One region of the Cetobacterium sp. NK01 genome, then DNA from elsewhere that is predicted to be linked to it. Evidence: riboswitches for the same ligand, from Rfam matches in the RefSeq annotation. Region 1 holds a riboswitch; each other region holds the start of a gene.
What was found. Region 1 has a riboswitch for cobalamin ahead of NON08_RS10760 (cobyric acid synthase). Riboswitches for the same ligand answer to the same signal wherever they lie in the genome.

Region 1 (2,280 bases):
CTTTCTTCTCTCTTATATTATTTAAAATAAAATCAGTAAACTCTCTATTATCAAAAATTCCATGTAAGTATGTTCCGAAAATATTGTCCTTTACTGTGGCTACTAATCTATTATCTAAAGTTATAGATTTTTCTTTCCCCTCTGTTACTCCTTGGTGAATCTCATAACCTTTAACTTGAATATCTCCTAATCCTTTTAATAACCCAGTTTCTCCTTTTAATAATCCTGTATACTGTGTTGTTACCTTCTCTTTTTCCATTGTAGTTTCTATGTCTAAAAGTCCTAGTCCTGGAAGTTCTTTTATATCTCCCTCTATTCCATAAGGATCTAACACTTTTTCTCCTAAAATTTGAAATCCTCCACATATCCCAATAATAGGAGTTCCTTTTCTAGACATTTTTATAATCTCTTGTGCGATTCCTTTCTCTTTTATATCTTTTAAATCATCTATTGTATTTTTAGATCCAGGTATAACTATCATGTCTTCATTTCCTAGTTCATGAAATGATGTCACATAATTAACATTTACATCTTTATTTGCTAGTAAAGCATCAATATCTGTAAAATTCGATATATGTTTTAATTTTATAACCGAAACTGTTATATCTGCAGTTTTTGATTTAATCTTATTAAATTTTTCTGTTACCCCATCCTCATCCTCTATGTCTAGTTCAAAGTATGGCATAACTCCTAAAATTGGAACTCCTGTCAGTTCCTCTATTTTTTCTAATCCTGGTTTTAATATATCAACATTTCCTCTAAACTTATTTATAATTACACCTTTTACTCTAGCTCTCTCTTCTGGTTCCATAAGAGATATTGTTCCATAAATTGATGCAAAAACTCCACCTCTATCAATATCTGCAACTAAAATAACAGGAGCATCAACCATTTCAGCTAATCCCATGTTTACTATATCATCTTGCTTTATATTTAATTCTACAGGGCTTCCTGCTCCCTCTATAACACATATTTGATTTTCATCTTTAATCGTATTATAAGCTTGAATTATATCTTTTTTTAACTTTGATTTATAATCTCCGTATTCAAGTCCTCCCATATTTCCGATAGACTTTCCGTTGACAATCACTTGAATCCTTCTATCCCCTGTGGGTTTTAATAAAATAGGATTCATTGTATAGTGAGCTTCTATCTCACATGCCATCGCCTGAAGAGCTTGTGCTCGCCCCATCTCATGTCCATCTTTTGTTATATAAGAGTTCAGTGCCATATTTTGAGATTTAAAAGGTGAAACTGTGTATCCATCTTTAAAAAATGCTCTACATAAGCCTGTAACTGTTATACTCTTCCCTGCTCCTGAAGACGTCCCAACAACCATTATGTTCTTATGTTTCATAATATCATTTCTCCTAAATTTGTGAAGTTTAGCGGAAATATAAAAAATGCGAAAATGAATAGAATATTGCTAATTAGAATTGAAATTGACAGTTCTAAATACAAATCTGTTCACCGCAGATTTTATATTTTCTTTTATATTCATGGCAGATATCCTGACTCAGATTCATCCTACTCTTAGGCCTTCCCATAAAAACTACAGTGGCTTAGTCTAATTTCGTCCTCCTTACAGTGGCGGGACCGTGCGAGATTTTCACTCAACTTTCCTTTTAATCAAATTATTGAACCATAAATATTATACATATTTATCATAATTATACATAATGATTATGCACAAGTCAACCTTTTTTAAAAGTTTATGTTTAAAAATTAAACTTAATTTTACGTATATATTTTCATATAAAAACTTTCAAGAAATAAAAAAGAAAAACAAAATTTATTCGTAAATTAAATGTGACAATATTAAATTTTATAAGGGAGTGATTAAATATGAATGATGTAAAAACAAATAAACAACCTCTTATTATTGAGGATAAAATTATTAATGTACCTCCTATGTTTGTAGAACTTTTTGCTTTAAACCCAAGAAATTTAAAAAAATGGTTAGTAGGAGCAAAAAATTCAAATAAATCATATGAAGATCTTAAAGTTAAAGATATTTTAAATACAAAAGTTAATGCTGCTGTAAATGATGAGGCTTTTTTGTTAGATGTTACCTTTGGTAACAAAACACATAAGTTATATTTAAAAAAACCAGAGGTAAACAAAGGATTAGATTTTATACTAACAGAGGGAGATAAATTTAAAATAGAAACTAATCTTCATTTAAATGAAATAAATGAAAATAAATGTAACATTCACCTAGAGACTATTTTATTAGAAAGTAAACATAGTTTTCACCCTATAGTGTCTTTTGAGCTAAAA
Region 2 (2,280 bases), on a different contig from region 1:
CTTCCTTTAGCATACTCTGCTTTTTTTACTAATATGTCTTCAGGTTGTCTAGATTCTAACTCTTTAGCTTTCTCTATAAATATATTTTGAATAGATTCAATCTCTCCCAGTCCTTTTAAATTTACCTCTATCTCAAAACCATTTTCTTCTAGAGCCTCTTTCCAATCTTCTGCTATATCATTTTTAGCATGATCTCCTGCCACAAACATAAGAGGCATTAAAGTAACTTTTCTTTTATTATCTCTTTTTAATTCTTTCACAACATTTTCTAAACTAGGATATCCCTCAACAGTCCCAATATATATAGAGTTTTTTAAATCTCTAGTTATGTAGGCCAGCATAGGATATGCTGACAATGCTGGATGTTCTGTTCCATGTCCTATCATTACAACACCTTCATCGTGTTTTAAATTGCCAATTTCTTTTTCTATAACTTCAATTAAGTTAAAATAATCCTGCACTTCTGTCAATAAAGGAGTTCCTACTCTAATATCTTCAAATTTATCAGAGTAAATCTCTACTTCTCTTTTAAGAGCTTCCATCTCTGTTCCATTTATTATGTAAGTAGGTTGTATAATTACATGTTGATAGCCTTGTTCTATTAATTTCTCTAAAATTTGAGAAGTATTTAAATTTTCAATACCTCTTTTAGATAATATTCTATTTATAATTCTTGATGTATAAACTTGAAAAAAATCAAGTTTATCAAACTCTTTCTTTAATTTTTCATTTATTATATCTATTGTTTTTTCTTTTGTATCTTCGTGTGTTGTTCCAAAATGTGCTGCTATAATTGCACCTTTTTCCATGTTTTTGTAAAAATTCATACCTAATCTCCCTATATCATTTTAATATACTATTTTAAATCAAAAATTTTCACCAATAAAAAAAACCTCCCTTTTGGAAATACTAAAAGAGAAGCGTAATTTTCTTTACCTTCTCTGTCCTCGCAGAATTTTAAATAATGGCAGGTCTCCTGACTTAGATTCACCCTACTAACAGCCCTTCCCAAGGTTAAAATTACCTCAGTGGTATTGCTATTTTCATCCTCTATACAGTGGCGGGACCGTTTGAGATTTACACTCAATTCCCTTTTAATCAAATTGAACCATTACAGTTTATCTAATTAATATTAACACTTTATCGTACAAATTTCAATCAAATTATCTAAAATTTATAACATTATCATCTATTATTTATATTATTTATTATGCTAAGTATTGACTTTTATATAAAAAAAAAGTTACTATTAAAGTTAGAAAGAAATGTATATTAAGGAGAAATTTTTTATGAAAAAGACATCTTTTGGAACTCTTATTTACTATTTAAAAAAGGAAAATAAACTTCTTATTCTCTTTTTAAGTGTTAGGTTAGCTATGACTGCTATTGACGTTTACTCTCCTCTTTTAATTAAAAATTTAATTGATGATGCTCTTCCATCTAAAAATATTAATCTACTGTTAAAATTTTCTGTAGTTTTAATAGTTCTTTATATTTTACGATTAATCTTCGCTGTTAATTCACAAGCCAATGGAAAATTAATGGGAAGTAAGATTAAACAAAGTATGAGAAATGACCTTTTAAGTAAACTTTTAAATCAACCTAGTGAATTTTTTAAGAAAAATCAAAGTGGAGATTTAATATCTAGAGTTATTAATGACTTAGATAGTGTTTCTACTCTTTGTCATAGAGGTTTAGAAGATTTCATTTTCTCTGTTATAACTATTTTAGCCTCTATTTTTATTATGTTTGATTTTGATTTAAAACTTTCATTGATTACCTTATTTCCTTTACCATTAACATTAATATTTGTTTATAGAGAAAATAAAAAAATGAAAGCGGGACATCGAAATGTTCGAAAAAATTCAGGTCTACTTTCTGCTAATCTTCATGATATTTTAAGAACAATTGCTTTTTTAAAAGATAATTATTTAGAAGATTATGCACAGAAAAGATTTTTTGAAAAAAACTCTACTCTTTTAGAAAGTGAAAAGAGAAATATGGTCCCTTCTAGCTTAATTGTTTCTGGAGTTACTTTTTACTCAAATATAACACAACTTATAATTATTTTGGCTGGTGGTTATCTCTATATAAAAGATGGAGTTACAATGGGAGTTATTTTATCTTTCTTACTTTTAGTTGATCGTTTTAGACTTAGAATTATGAGAATGGTTGGTCTTGTTGATATATATCAAAAAGGAATATCTGGAGTTAATAGATTTACAGAAATTATAAATCTTAAAAATAGAGTTGATGGAGAAATTCCATTAAAAGAGCCTA
Region 3 (2,280 bases), on a different contig from region 1:
AGCTTACGCATGGGGAGGTTTTGGAACAATATTTGGACCAGCGATAATATCGGTGCTTTATTTTAAAAATGTGAATAGTAAAAGTGTTTTATCGGGAATTTTAGTTGGAATGTTTATATTTTTAATGTGGAAAGTTTTAGGATTAGATAGTTATATGTATGAGTTATTACCAGGATTTTTTACTAATTTAATAACGGTTTATATAGTAGAGAAAGTAGTTTTTAAAAATGTAGTTGAAGCTTAAAAAAAAGGTGCAAAATTATTTTGCACCTTTTTCTAAATTAAGTAAATGGGATTTTATAGATAATCCATAGGCATATCCAGTTAGTTTGCCATTAGAACCAATTACTCTATGACAAGGAATAACTATGGGGATGGGATTTTTGTTGTTTGCTAATCCCACAGCTCTACATGCCTTAGGATTGCCAATAGCAATTGCAATATCTTTATAAGTTTTAACTTCTCCATAAGGAATATTAAGTAATGCTGTCCAAACAGATTTTTGGAACTCTGTTCCAATAGGATTTATTTTAAATGTAAATTTTTTTCTCTTGCCATTTAGAAATTCATCAATCTCTTTAAACGACTCTTTTAAAAATTTTGTAAGTTTAAAAGTTCTATTTGAAGTAGGGTTGTTAAGTTCAATTTTAATAATTTCATTATTTAATTCTTCAATTTTAAGTAAACCAAATGGAGTGTCAAAAATATAAAAATAACCTGGGATAATATTTTTCATAAACTCTCCTTAAAAATTTTTTATCTAAATTGTACTTAAAAAATATAAATAAATCAAGGTTAATTTAAAATATATTTTGTTCACTTATTGTTTAAAACTTTTAAAAATGAAGTGATTATAGTATAATAAGACGTTATGGTTTTTATAAATTAAAAGGGAATTAAGTGAAAAGCTTAAACGGTCACGCCACTGTAAAATGGACAAAAATAGATAAACCACTGGGAAACTGGGAAGGGCTATTGGAGGATGAAGTTGAGTCAGGATACCTGCCATAAAAATAAACTGCGAGTGACAGAATGGGAGGATTAAATTAAATGAAAAAAAGATTTTATATTGCAGGATTGATTCTTGCATCTAGTTTATCAATGGGACAAGACAAGGTTGTGAAGTTAGAAGAAAGTGTTATAACAAGTGAAAATACAGAGACAACAATAGCAGATATACCTAAAAATATAACTGTATTAACAGGGGAAGAGATAACGCAAAGGGGAGCGAAAACAGTAGCAGAAGCTTTAAAATTAGTATCAAGTGTCACTGTAAAAGAGATGGGTGGAGCAGATGCCGCTTTTGATATAAGAGGTCAAGGGCCTACAGCAAAGTCAAATGTTATAGTATTAGTTGATGGAGCGCCAATTAATTCGATTGATTTATCAGGATATCAAACAAGCAATATTCCAGTAGATAATATAGAGAGAATTGAAGTAATACCTTCTGGAGGGTCAGTTTTATACGGAGATGGAGCAGTTGGAGGAACAATAAATATAGTGACAAAAGCACCTGAAAATAAAAAAAATTATGGAAGCTTAAATAGTGAAATAGGATCTTATGGATTAAAAAAACAGCAAATTACATATGGAACTAAAATAGGAGAAAAGCTTTTAGTTGAAGTAGATTATTTGAAAAAAGAAAAAGATGGATATAGGGATTATTCTAAAGATGATTTACAAAGTTTTGGATTTAGAAGTAGATATAAACTTAATGATGGAGAGTTAAAATTTAAATATAATTATTCTAAAAATGATTTTAAAGCTCCGGGAGCATTGACTAAAGATGAAGTTAATGAAGACAGAACACAATCTAATCCAAATGCTTGGAGAATTGATGGAAAAACAGAGAAAAATAATTTTGTAGGAGATTACTTATATAATATAAATTCTGATTTAGAATTTAAACTATTAGGAAGATATGCTCATGAAAACTACTCTTCAAATGGAAGTAATTACAAGACAGAAGTTAAATATTTAAAGCCACAACTTAAATATTCATATTTAGATGAGAATTATGTTGTATTTGGTGGAGATATTTATCAGGGAGAGACAAGAGATTTTGCTTATGGAAATGGAAAATCTGAAAAAAACTCTTTAGGTGGATTTATAATAAATAGTTCTACAATAGAGAAGTTTAGATTTACTCAAGGATACAGAAGGCAAAATATTGAATACAAGGGAGATAGATTTGCAACAAGAAAGTTTAAAGAAGATGCAATAGAACTGACAGGAAGCTATTTATATTCTGATTCGGGATCTACATATGTAAGCTATACC

Region 2: another riboswitch for cobalamin. It lies ahead of NON08_RS05340 (sirohydrochlorin cobaltochelatase); the one in region 1 lies ahead of NON08_RS10760 (cobyric acid synthase).
Region 3: another riboswitch for cobalamin. It lies ahead of NON08_RS07585 (TonB-dependent receptor); the one in region 1 lies ahead of NON08_RS10760 (cobyric acid synthase).

The regions. Positions count from the first base shown of each region.
Region 1 is NZ_JANIBO010000002.1:328,380-330,659, forward strand. Features, by position in the region: gene NON08_RS10760 (cobyric acid synthase) at 1-1,357, opposite strand, end outside; cobalamin riboswitch at 1,484-1,662, opposite strand; gene NON08_RS10765 (hypothetical protein) at 1,846-2,280, shown strand, end outside.
Region 2 is NZ_JANIBO010000001.1:1,056,694-1,058,973, reverse strand. Features, by position in the region: gene NON08_RS05340 (sirohydrochlorin cobaltochelatase) at 1-827, opposite strand, end outside; cobalamin riboswitch at 949-1,128, opposite strand; gene NON08_RS05335 (ABC transporter ATP-binding protein) at 1,290-2,280, shown strand, end outside.
Region 3 is NZ_JANIBO010000001.1:1,552,263-1,554,542, forward strand. Features, by position in the region: gene putP (sodium/proline symporter PutP) at 1-244, shown strand, start outside; gene NON08_RS07580 (methylated-DNA--[protein]-cysteine S-methyltransferase) at 260-736, opposite strand; cobalamin riboswitch at 856-1,025, shown strand; gene NON08_RS07585 (TonB-dependent receptor) at 1,051-2,280, shown strand, end outside.